Regions from separate parts of the Paenibacillus sp. FSL R10-2782 genome, predicted to be linked through region 1. Evidence: riboswitches for the same ligand, from Rfam matches in the RefSeq annotation. Region 1 holds a riboswitch; each other region holds the start of a gene.
The links. Region 1 has a riboswitch for thiamine pyrophosphate ahead of NST83_RS13280 (thiamine phosphate synthase). Riboswitches for the same ligand answer to the same signal wherever they lie in the genome.
Positions count from the first base shown of each region.

Region 1 (3,125 bases):
TTCTTGCCAAGCTGCTGCTGGAAAAGCCGAATGTGCTGCTGCTGGATGAGCCTACCAACTATTTGGATGTAGAGCATATTGAATGGCTTACACGTTATCTGAAGGATTATCCATATGCGTTTATTCTTATTTCTCATGATACTGAGTTTATGAATCAGGTCGTGAATGTCATCTATCATCTTGAATTTGCCAAAATGACCCGTTATTCAGCCAATTATGAAAAGTTCCTTGAAATGGCTGATCTGAACAAAAATCAGCATATTGAAGCTTATGAGAAGCAGCAGGATTTTATTAAGAAGCAGGAAGATTTCATTCAACGCAATAAGGCTCGCGCCTCTACGTCAGGTCGGGCGAAGAGTCGTGAGAAGCAGCTTGATCGAATCGAGCGCATTGATAAACCGGAAGAAGCGGCTAAGCCAACATTCCAATTTAAAGAAGCGCGTGCAAGCGGGAAAACAGTATTTGAGGGTATTGATTTTGAAATTGGTTACACCCATGCCCTGTTGCCTAAAATGTCCATGACGATTGAACGTGGTGATAAAATTGCGATTGTGGGCTACAATGGTGTCGGTAAATCGACATTGCTCAAAACCATTCTGGGAAAAATTCCGCCGATCAGTGGCAAGACCTATCAAGGGGATTTCTTGCAGCCAGCTTATTTTGAGCAAGAGGTACGCGCAGAGAAAGTTACACCGATTGAAGATGTGTGGAATGAATTCCCGCACTTGAACCAGCATGAAGTCAGAGCGCATTTGGCGCGTTGCGGTTTGAAAAATGAGCATATCACTCGTCCGCTATCCGCGCTCAGTGGTGGTGAGCAGGCCAAAGTCCGCCTATGCAAACTGCTAATGCGGGAAAGCAACTGGGTGCTTTTCGATGAGCCTACCAATCACTTGGATATCAAAGCGAAGGATGAGCTAAAACGTGCCTTGAAGGAATACAAAGGAACGGTACTGCTCGTATCTCACGAACCAGACTTTTATGAGGATTGGGTAACCAAAACGTGGAATGTGGAAGAATGGTCAAGTAAAGTCAATTAAATATCCAGTTCTGTACCAAGCTTCACAAGAAGCAGGGTTTGCAGGATTAGGAAAATATGCTAAGCTATCTTTAGCTGATACAATAAAATAGTTACACTAGGGGAGCCGCCCATGCGGCTGAGACGGAATAAATGGATTTCGGACCCTTTGCACCTGATCTGGGTTATGCCAGCGTAGGGAAGTGAGCGCCGTACAAGCAAGGTAACGAATTTATTACTTTGTTTGTATGTGGGACGATATACGTATACGGATATAATGATCCGTTTGGTTATTGGACGTACGTTAAACCACTTCCTTCGGGAAGTGGTTTTTTTGCGTTTTCGTTCGTATTCATATATTCGTATTCATAATACCGTACCCCTTCATTTTTTTGCTGGTAAACGTGGTTAGTCCATACCGTATGGCACGATATGAGACTATAAAGATACAGGGTCAGCTTACAACCATTGAGTCCATTGTGAGGTGAGAATAAGATCGAATTGCACGTAATTACGATGGAAGGCAATTCCGATGCATATGCACATACTGCCCAAGTGGCTGCTGCTATTCATCCGTATGTTCATTATGTACACGTGCGCTTGAAGCAGAAGGGCGCATCTGGATTGCTTGCTTTAACCCGCAGTATGGTGAATCGTGGAGTTCCTTTACAGCAAATTGCAGTAAATGACCGGGTGGATGTTGCATTGCTGACCTCCGTTGGAGCTATCCAGCTACCGGCTGACGGATTACCTGTTGCATCTGTTAAAAGCTTACTTTCAGAGGGTACGCGGTGCGGGGTGTCGGTGCATTCTTTGGAAGAGGCACAGGCTGCCGAACAGGCAGGAGCGGATTATGTACTCTATGGCCATGTGTATGAGACTCACTGCAAGCCTGGTGTTACTCCGCGAGGTATAGTACAGCTTGAGCGCATATGCAGGCTGCTGAACATTCCTGTGATCGCTCTAGGCGGCATACAACCACGCCATATTCACGAGCTGTATACTGCGGGTGCAAGCGGAATTGCGGTGATGTCCGGCATCTGGGAGGCTGAGTCCCCCGTTGCGGCTGCGATGGCGTACAAGCGAATGGCGGATCGGGTAGTGCACAGCCTGTAGTGGTGAAACGAAAGTAGGAGATCGCCGCAAGCAGAATCATTAGTGGAGAGGAGAGATGGAACATATGCCAGAGATAAAAACAGGGGCACAAGCTATTGGACATGCTGAATGCTTGGTGATTGGTGGAGGTGTCATCGGTAGCTCGATTGCTTATCATGTGGCCAAGGAGGGTCGCAGTACGATATTGGTGGAACGATTCATTCCGGGCGAGGGAGCCTCAGGAGCTGCGGTCGGGATGCTGGCAGCAGAGAGTGAGGAATTCACCGACCCGGAGTTTGCACAGTTCGCTCGCTCAAGCCGGGATGCATTTCCCGAGCTGGTTCGTGACCTGGAGCATTTGTCCGGTGTTCCAGTAGAATTCCGGACAGAAGGATTTGTGACTCCTTTCCGCTCGGAAGCCGAGGGACAAAGACGCTGGAATGCGGCTATTGCGCAAGAGGGTGATCATCCTGTGTGGTGGGATGCCAGAGAATTGGTCCGCCGAATTCCAGGTTTGGATGGTCAAGTGATCGGGGCTATATACCGATCAAAGGAGACGCAGATTTCTCCGGCCCAGCTTTGCTGTGCTTATACAAGGGCAGCTACGGTGCTGGGAGCAACAATATGGACTGGTACACAGGCGGAGCAACTCATAGTACAGCATGGGCGAGTTTGTGGCGTGCAAACAGACAGAGGCTTTTTTTCCTGCGAACAGGTCATTATTGCTGGAGGCTTGGATAGTATGCGACTGCTGGAGCAGGTTGGTTTTGAATATCCGCTTAATCCGGTCAAGGGTGAGGCTGTTGCAGTCTCCTTGAAGGATCATCCATTGGAATATACTATTTACGCCGATGATATTTACCTGGTGCCCAAGCGGAATAACGAGCTTTGGATTGGGGCGACGAGTCTGCCACATCAGTATGACAAAGAGGTCACTATTGGAAGCCTGGAGGGGCTGCTGGTCCGTGCTTCTGCCTGGCTGCCTCGCGTCCGTGAAGCTTCTTTTATACGC
Region 1 is NZ_CP151951.1:2,952,764-2,955,888, reverse strand. Features, by position in the region: gene NST83_RS13285 (ABC-F family ATP-binding cassette domain-containing protein) at 1-1,040, shown strand, start outside; TPP riboswitch at 1,129-1,237, shown strand; gene NST83_RS13280 (thiamine phosphate synthase) at 1,535-2,134, shown strand; gene thiO (glycine oxidase ThiO) at 2,199-3,125, shown strand, end outside.

Region 2 (3,125 bases), 180 kb from region 1:
GGCCTCCAAGGACAAGGCATTGATCTGCGAAGCATAATGATAGAAGGCTTTCCCCGCTTCAGTCAGCTTAATGACATGATAAGATTTCGTATGAAACAGTGAAACGCCAATATCCTCCTGTAATTTATTCAGATGAAAAGTAACGGTAGGCTGCGTCACCTCCAGTTTTTGCGCGACCAGATACAGCTTCTGCAGTTCAACTGCGAGCACAAACACCTTTAATTGCTGCAAATTCACAGGCTTCCTCTCCTTCAATAAATCATAGATTGTATCGCTGGCGGTACCCGGCGTAGTCCTGGGGATCGGGTATATTTTCATCTGGAATCAGAAATGGCTGGAGTCCATCGGCCTTCATTTGTACGGCACCCCTTCCCTACTGGTCATTGCCGGTATCGCCGGAGCAATTCCATATGCGGTTAGGGTGCAGCTTGGGGCCTTTGGCAATCTGTCGGGTACAATGCTGCGGGCGGCAGCGATTCAAGGCGCCAGCATTTTCGACCGGATGCGGCATATCGTGCTGCTCCTGGTCCGGCAATTGCTGCTGATTGCGGCCCTCGCTTCGTTTGGCTCGATGAGCAGTACAGTCCGGCCCTCCGCCATATATCCAAATCTTACAAAATGGGTCGTTGCCTTTTCAAAAAAGTAGGACAGCGCGCACCACGGTATCAAAGCAAACAAAAGTTGCCCAATGCTCACCTTATCGTCGTATAGTGTATTTCCCACAATTTCACTTAAAACCAATGACGTTAAAAAATCGAGCGGTGTTAACTGACTGAGGGTTTTCCGCCCTGTAATTCTAGCGGGCGCACCCTACCGTACTGGCGCACATCGTCCGGCGTTACAGCGAACAGCATATTAAGCGGCTCGATCTGAAAGCTTCCTGGTCCTTCTGCACCTTTTCGTTCCGCTGCCATTTCAGCAGCAACGCCATATACGGCAAGTGCTACCATACCAGCAGTAAGCCTGTCGTTTTCGACAGCAGCGAAAGCGCCCAGCACCGAAGTTAATAGGCAACCAGCTCCCGTAACTTTGGTAAGCATGCCATGGCCGTTTTCAATGATCCATCCTATACGGCCGTCGGTAATGACGTCTTCTTTGCCGGTGATTGCAACAATCGTATTCAGTTGATGGGCTGTTTTGACTGCAAGTTGTGGAATATTCAAATCACCTGTTTCTCCAGCATCGACACCTTTAATCTGCATGTCTTCGCCAATGATTTGTGCAACTTCAGCAGCGTTACCGCGAATAATATCCACCTTGACCCGATCTAGAATACGGAGAGCGGAGGCTGTGCGGAATGGAGTCGCCCCCGCACCCACGGGATCTAACAGCACGGGTACCCCATGCTCATTAGCCGATAAACCAGCCACAATCATGGACTCTACAAGTTCCTCATTTAACGTCCCGATGTTAAGTACAAGCGCCCCTGCAATACGGGCCATATCTGCGACTTCCTCTTTGGCGTATGCCATAACTGGTGAAGCGCCGAGCGCGAGCAGTCCGTTTGCCGTAAAATTGGTGACGACCACATTAGTTATATTGTGAATGAGCGGATTCGTATCCCGCATATTTTGTAGCAATAAAGCCTTTTTATCTAACACAAAAAACCAACCCTCTTTCTTCAGGAACCTGTGAAAGACTGTTGGCTTATACATATGTATACAGTTATCCCTACGCTGGCATTATCCAACAGGTTCACACGGTCTACGACGGCTTAGTCATACTCTCAGCTTGCTTCCACAGGCTCCCGTTATATTTTTTTCTAATGTTACGGGTTCGTCTTACAAAAATCAACAGGTAATTGCCATAAAGACATGGATCTGGAAACGGATGTTCAACAATCCAGCATTCATTTAAATGAAATCATACCCAATGGAAATGGGGGTTTTCGTATTCGGGTTACGAACGAAACTTCTCAACATCCTGTTTATTTCAACAAAAATTTAGGCACTTATGTTCACCGTTCCTTATGTATAGAGGGCAATATTATTTGAAATAATATTGCCCTAAGAAAAATTTTATGCTTATACCGTTGTATCTGTCCACTCATTCATGCCACCGATCATATTAACCGCATTAAAACCTTTTTCGCCAAGTAATTCACATGCCAGCCCGCTGCGGTTTCCGCTTCTGCATACTATAATCGTTTCTTGCTTTGGATCAAGCTCGTGTTGTCTTTCCAGCAATTGACCGAGGGGAATGTGCTTGGCACTTTCAATATGGCCTTCTGACCATTCAGCAGGTTCGCGTACATCTATAATGACAATTTCCTCATTTTGTTTCAGACGGGCCGCGAGCTGCTGAGGAGTAATTTCTTTTTCAACTTTAAAAGACATAATAAAATGACCTCCTTAACGGCTTTTTACGAGAAGCTGAATTGCTTCCTTAACAAGTTTATCTGTATCTCCACCAGCTTCTTGCTCTTCCAATATACAACGTTGCAGATTCTCTGCCACGATTTGGGCAATTGCCTTATCGGATGCGTTGCGTACGGCAGATAACTGGCTTACTACGTCCTTGCAGGACTGTCCTTCATCCATTAAACGAAGCACCCCACGCACCTGACCCTCAATTCTTCTCAGGCGTGTTTTCAGTTCATCACTATAATTGTAATCCATAAGGTATAGACTCCTTTTTGATTTAATCATATACATGTATAGGTATATTATAAACCAAAAAAATAATTAAGACACCCTAAATGAATAGATTTACCTTGCCCTGCGTAGCATCCCCCAAGTAGGCAGCTACTCCGGCATATTCCAAACCGTCCATCAGTTCTTCCTGTTGCAGTCCTAGCAGATCCATGGTCATGGTACAAGCTACCAGCTTGATTCCCTGCTCTTGCGCCAGCTCGATAAGCTGCGGAAGAGAAAGCGCATTATGCTTTTTCATGACATGCTTGATCATCTGCGGGCCGAGTCCTGCAAAATTCATTTTGGACAATGCCAGCTTTTGGGGTCCACGCGGCATGATCCAGCCAAAGGCTTTTTCGAGTAGCCCCTTATTTGTGCGTACGAGTTCCTCCTTACGCAGCGTGTTTAGCCCCCAAAACGTAAAGAAGATGGTCACTTCATGGTCGTAAGCCGCCGCACCATTTGCGATAATAAATGCAGCGATAGCCTTAT
Region 2 is NZ_CP151951.1:2,768,507-2,771,631, reverse strand. Features, by position in the region: gene NST83_RS12510 (LysR family transcriptional regulator) at 1-237, opposite strand, end outside; gene NST83_RS12505 (hypothetical protein) at 356-646, shown strand; partial or broken gene NST83_RS12500 (hypothetical protein) at 694-741, opposite strand; gene thiM (hydroxyethylthiazole kinase) at 765-1,601, opposite strand; TPP riboswitch at 1,652-1,761, opposite strand; gene NST83_RS12490 (rhodanese-like domain-containing protein) at 2,025-2,336, opposite strand; gene NST83_RS12485 (metal-sensitive transcriptional regulator) at 2,352-2,618, opposite strand; gene NST83_RS12480 (DsrE/DsrF/DrsH-like family protein) at 2,695-3,125, opposite strand, start outside.
Region 2: linked by a shared signal. The riboswitch ahead of thiM (hydroxyethylthiazole kinase) and the one ahead of NST83_RS13280 (thiamine phosphate synthase) in region 1 are both predicted to bind thiamine pyrophosphate.

Region 3 (3,125 bases), 2.2 Mb from region 1:
CGGCAGGCCCAAATGCTCCTTCGGCGTCACATAGCACAGCATGGACGTCCCGAACCAACCGATCATTGCCGCCCCGATCGCCGAGGTAATATGGTCGTAGCCAGGTGCAATATCCGTCGTGAGCGGTCCCAGTGTATAAAAGGGAGCTTCCTTGCAAATCTCCATTTGCAGGTCCACGTTCTCCTTGATTTTGTGCATCGGGACATGTCCCGGCCCTTCAATCATAACCTGAACATCATGCTTCCAGGCAATTTGCGTTAACTCGCCCAACGTATCCAGCTCAGCAAACTGTGCCTCATCATTCGCATCATAGATACTCCCCGGACGCAAACCATCCCCAAGGGAAAAGGCTACATCGTAGGCTTTCATAATTTCGCATATTTCTTCAAAATGCGTGTACAAAAAGTTCTCCTGATGGTGCGCAAGGCACCAAGCCGCCATGATTGAACCGCCACGGGACACAATTCCCGTCATTCTGCTTGCCGTCATCGGAATATACCGCAGCAGCACGCCCGCATGGATGGTGAAATAGTCCACGCCCTGCTCTGCCTGCTCAATCAGCGTGTCACGATACAACTCCCACGTTAGCGCCTCAGCTTCGCCGTTCACCTTTTCAAGCGCCTGATACAGCGGTACAGTTCCGATCGGCACAGGAGAGTTACGGATGATCCATTCACGCGTCGTATGGATGTTACGGCCTGTGGACAGGTCCATGACCGTATCCGAGCCCCAGCGTACAGCCCAGGTCATTTTTTCCACTTCCTCCTCGATGGAGGACGTAACCGCAGAATTACCAATGTTCGCATTAATCTTCACGTGAAAATGACGTCCAATCACCATCGGCTCACTTTCCGGGTGATTGATATTTGAAGGCAAGATGGCTCGTCCAGCCGCCAACTCCTGCCGCACAAACTCAGGCTCCACTCCTTCGCGGATGGCTGCAAATTCCATTTCGGGCGTAATGATCCCTTGCCGCGCATAATGCATTTGCGTTACACTACGCCCTTGCCGCGCACGGAGCGGACGGTTGGTGACGCCGGGAAATTCCGCCGTCTCCCGTTTGGAGCCGGGCTTCAGCCCATTATCCTCCGGCTTGACGGCGCGCCCCTCGTAAGCCTCCACATCGCCCCGTTCCAGTGCCCAAGCCCGCCGTAATGGAGGCAAGCCCTGATGGATATCGACCTGATAGGCTTCGTCGGTCATGGGACCACTCGTATCGTACACGCGTAACGGCTCATGATGCTCCGTGCCCTGTGGCGTATGTGTGGGATGCAGCGCGATTTCACGCTCCGGCACGGCAATGTCCGGCCGCGTGCCTTGAATATACACCTTGCGGCTCCCTGGAAAGGGCTTTACCCCTCCAGTCTGTTCATCCACTGCGTTCCCTACTGTTCCTTCTGTTTCTGTCGGTTTCATTGTCCATTCCTCCCGTTTCGATGAAATGACACACCGATCCGGAACCATCCCCAGGCTGGCTGATCTATGCAAAAAAGCCGGTTCCCCAGGGAACCGGCTAATCTAACGAAACGGCTATCCAGACAGCTGCGCACGCGGAAACATACTCCGATGCATTGCCGTAGACAGCGGCTGCGTATACATTTCAATGGCCGATTACTTCCCTACGCTGGTATGATCCAGATCAGGTGCAAAGGGTCCGGAATCTAGTGCGATTCCATCTCAGCCCGGCATTACAGGCTCCCCCAGTAACTCTGTTAATTCTATTCGTATGAGGCGGCTATATAGGACAACCCGCCATCACCAACAGATTACTTCAAATTTGCGGCTTTGGCAACCCTTCCCTGGTCCCTTTTTCCAAAGATTATGGAAGCATAAGCCCCATTTCCTTGGCTGCCTCGATTAAAATCGGTGCAAAATCATGCAGCTTCTCGGGCGCTAGTCGGCTAACCGGACCAGATACAGACAAGGCCGCAGCGACCTGCCCCTTCCGATTCACGATAGGCGCAGCGACAGCAGCAGCGCCCGGCTCCCGTTCCTCATAGCTGGTCGCATAGCCCTTCTCGCGGATATCCTGCAATTGAGCCTTATAGACCTCCGGATCTACCGAGGGCGGCCATTCATCCCCGGTTAGCAGGGCTTCCAGCTCCTGCGGCGGCATAAAGGCCGCCAGCACCTTGCTGGAGGCTCCTACAGCCAGCGGCATGCTTGCACCTACTGGTGCAACGCGACGGATCGCCTGATTGCTCTGCACGGCCTGAATGCGGATACGCATGCTGCCATCGCGCAGGTATAAGCTGACCGTTTCGCCCAGACGGTCACGCAATCCTTCCATGGCTGGCTGTAACAGGATCGCCGGCTCGTCGCTTTGCGACAGATGGGTGGACAGTTCCCATATCCGGATGCCGAGCCGATATTTTTCCGTTGCAGCATTCCGAACAACAAAGCCCCGATCCTCCAACGTAGCCAGCAGCCGATGAACCGTGCTTTTATGTAAACCAATTTTGGAAGCAATCTCTGTCAGGCCTAGATCGGAATCTCCGGTAAAACACATCAGTATATCAAGCGCACGCTCCACGGCGCGAACGGTTAATTTACGGTCTTCCATTGTGAACCGCTCCTCTTTGTTTCATATTCGTTTCACACCATGAAACATGGTTACATAAATTATATAGAATAATCGCGGCTACTGTAAACCAATGTTTTTGTGACAGCCATATTACAGAACGAGGACAAACATCGACAATTCTTTGCATCATTTTTACTTTTCCGGTTCAAGCGTTGACTTTGGATAACACGCATCATACGATAATAGGTATCGATACGGGCATAAACTATCAATTTCAAGTGGAATTGTACCTAATATTCTATGAAACGAAGTTCATTTTTATATGAAGGAGGCTCTTACATGATTTCGACATCCCAGCGCAGCTCTCAGCTACAGCATGCTGTCCAGGAGCCGTCCACCCCACTGATCAACCCCCGGCTATTGCGGATCAAGCATGTGGTCATTGCCTTGCTGCTGTCAGTCGTATTTTTTCTATTGTTTTGCTTTATTACCCTGCACGCCTATATCGCATGGGTGCTGACGAATCCAACCGTCGCGCCACTCTACTCGAACCCGATGCAGGCCAAAGGAATGCCCTACGAGGAAATCAGCTTCCCCGCCA
Region 3 is NZ_CP151951.1:793,886-797,010, reverse strand. Features, by position in the region: gene thiC (phosphomethylpyrimidine synthase ThiC) at 1-1,416, opposite strand, end outside; TPP riboswitch at 1,600-1,712, opposite strand; gene NST83_RS03615 (IclR family transcriptional regulator) at 1,820-2,563, opposite strand; gene NST83_RS03610 (alpha/beta hydrolase) at 2,864-3,125, shown strand, end outside.
Region 3: linked by a shared signal. The riboswitch ahead of thiC (phosphomethylpyrimidine synthase ThiC) and the one ahead of NST83_RS13280 (thiamine phosphate synthase) in region 1 are both predicted to bind thiamine pyrophosphate.

Region 4 (3,125 bases), 1.9 Mb from region 1:
GCGAATACTCCAGTTCCTTTCGAACGGTGTGCGCTACGAATTGCAGCTCCGGATTTTGAAACACAAACGCGATGTGCTCTGCCAGTTGTTCCGTACCGCCAGCCTCTATTCCGTCCACGCTGTAACTTCCCTGCGTTCGGATTAAGCGCATCATGGAGAGCAGCAGCGAGCTTTTACCAGCTCCATTTTCACCGATCACGCCAATCCAGTCACCTGGCTTCACCTGCGCTTTCTCCACATGAATGACCGGACTCGAACCCCGAAGGCCGCTAAAATGCTCCAGCTCCAGTATAGGAGTACCCACAGCCGCCTCTTCTACCTGATGAGAAATGTTTAACTCATTCAGTTCACAGAAGATGTGTCCCTCTGCCTCTTGTTCACTCCAACGTGGTGAAGATGCCTCATTCCATACGCCCGGATACCATACACCGTAATCAGACAACGCCTGCCGATGCACATGAAATACCTCTTCCGCAGTTCCGTCTGCCATGATCTCCCCTTGAGCAGAAAGCACCACAATCCGGTCCACATCATGGACAATTTCATTAATTTTATGCTCCACAATCACTAGCGTCTGATCTGCTGAAATGTGGCGAATCGTATCCCACACCTGTGCGGTGCCTTCTTCATCCAGCAAAGCCGTCGGCTCATCCAGAAAAAGCACCTCCGGCTCCATCGCCAGCACAGACGCAATCGCCAGCCGTTGCTTCATGCCCTGAGACATGCTGCCAATCGGCATATGTATCTCATCCGTCGAAAGACCGACCTGCGTCAGCAGCTTGCGGATACGAGACGGCATTTGCTCACGGGGAACCTGATTATTTTCTAGCACAAAAGCCAGTTCCTCGTCCGCATACGACATACAAAACTGCGTATCTGGATCTTGAAATACGATACCCGCACGCGCTGGAATGACGACAGCATCACAGTTCATCGGTACTTCTATCGTGCGCGGAATCAGACCACTAAGCACCTGGAGCAGTGTTGATTTACCGCATCCACTCGGTCCGAGCAGCAGCAGCTTTTCCCCCTTGCGGACGGATACAGACATATTGTGAAAAAGCAGCTCCTGCTCACCGGGAAATTTCAAACGAAGACGAGTGACCGACGCCACCACATCTTCGACTACCCCACTCATTAGTCCAGCCCCTTATAGTCCTGTTCCGTTGCGGGTCTTAAGGTACGTGTCACCCCGGTGACTTCCAGCGCCTTAGCCAGATAGAACGCGAACACCCCGGCGATCACAATACTGCCAATCATTCGGAATCCGACATACAAAACATAGTTCCAGGTCGAAAGCTGATCAATATACCCGTAACTGAAGTCCAAAATCAGGGAGGCTATAGCCGATCCAGCCGCAGCCAGCGAAGTGACCCACAGGTTGGCATTCCGGTACAGAAAAGCCGCAAAGAACAGCTCTGCTCCCAAACCTTGCAGAAAGCCGTAGTACAAGGTGGACATCCCCCATTCACTTCCCAAAAAAGCACTGACCGTTGCCGCTGCCACCTCTGCCAAAATCGCAACTCCCGGCTTGCGGATAATAAGGTATGCGAAAGTGCCCGCCATAAACCACATGCCATACACCCATTGCTCGGCGTTCAGCCCAAGCGGTTTCACCAGATCATACGCAGGCCCCCATATTTTATAAACCAAACCGAACACGACGGCAATCACAATTGTGACCAAAATATCCGTCAGCTTCAATCCATTAGACGCTTTTACAGCAGTATTCATAATGATGTACTCCCCTTTTCCCTTAAAATGGGCCTCGTGGCCATGAAAAAAAGCTTGTCTGGAGCTGAATCTCCAGGCAAGCTTTATGCGCAGTAAAAGGTGGATCACCATACAAAACATCATTCGTCGATATACCTCATACAATCAATAGCCTAAGCGCAGCCGCCTAGCTTGATTATAAGATATGAACCGAATCTACCGACAACCGCAAAACACGCGGCAATCCTGTATAGTGCTCTAGGTTTCTCTACGCTGGCATTACCCAGATCAGATTTCACGGTCGATGGCAAGGGCCACCCTCTCAGCCTGACTTTCTCAAGCTCCCGACAATGCTTTTTAATTCACTATAATGTACACCACATCCATTGCTTTGACAATCCTACAATCCGGCTTGCCATACTTCCTTCACCGCAGCGCGAAACAAATCATCCAATCGCTGATCACGTCCGCCCTCCATATGCTGGAGCAAGGGCGCCTTTTGTTCAAAATAAGCCAATTGCTGCTGGATATAATCATTGACCACCGAAAGCTGTGGCTCCATATCCAGTTCCTCGCCCGCTTTTTTACGTTGCAGCAAATGTCCGATCACCTGATAAAGCTCTGTATCTGCCGGAATGAATTCCTCCAGCAAGTCTTCGAATGTCATCGGAGGCATGCTGTTGTAACGCTCGATCCAGCCACAGGCCAGCAGCGGGCGAAGTACGTAAAAATACTTTTTAATCTTCACCTGTTCTCCTTGCAAATAATCCCGATAGTTGCCCCGCGCCATATTCAGATAGTGATACATACAGGACTTCGGCGAGAAGGTTAATGGCGATATAGCGCGAATCTGCTCTGCTACTGAATATGGCTCCAGATAGGGGATCGGGGATTGCAGCCATTCCAGCAAAGGCGGATTGGACTTGCGAAACAGATTGAGCGCCTTTTTCAAATCCCAGCCGTTGATATCCAGCAAATCGCTGATCGGGCGCTCAATCACATCCCGTTGATCAAAAATGGACAAATACCACTCCAAGGGCCTCACATAGATAAAACGCACGTCATAGTCACTGTCCTGTGAAGGAAATCCCCACGCCCGACTGCCTGATTCGCAGGCATATATAATGCGCACCTGCTCCTCCTGCTCCAAAGCGCGTAGCTCCTCCAATATCGTATCACGCATTTCTGGTTTAATTAAATCGTGCTCATGTTTTGGATCTGTCATGCTATTCCCTCTCCAATCATTTATAGATTTTCCTGAAGCTTTTCCCGGATGGATTCTCGCGTTTCCTCTATGTGCTTCATACTCTGGTCCAAAGCCCGGCAAATCGGCAGGGCAGAAGCAATCTCTTCCAAGGGCAGGTGTTTTTCTGCAAAAGCCACCAGCTTGTGAATCAGCTGTTCATCCTCTG
Region 4 is NZ_CP151951.1:1,031,462-1,034,586, reverse strand. Features, by position in the region: gene NST83_RS04695 (ABC transporter ATP-binding protein) at 1-1,138, opposite strand, end outside; gene NST83_RS04690 (ECF transporter S component) at 1,138-1,734, opposite strand; TPP riboswitch at 1,960-2,071, opposite strand; gene NST83_RS04685 (nucleotidyltransferase domain-containing protein) at 2,114-2,938, opposite strand.
Region 4: linked by a shared signal. The riboswitch ahead of NST83_RS04690 (ECF transporter S component) and the one ahead of NST83_RS13280 (thiamine phosphate synthase) in region 1 are both predicted to bind thiamine pyrophosphate.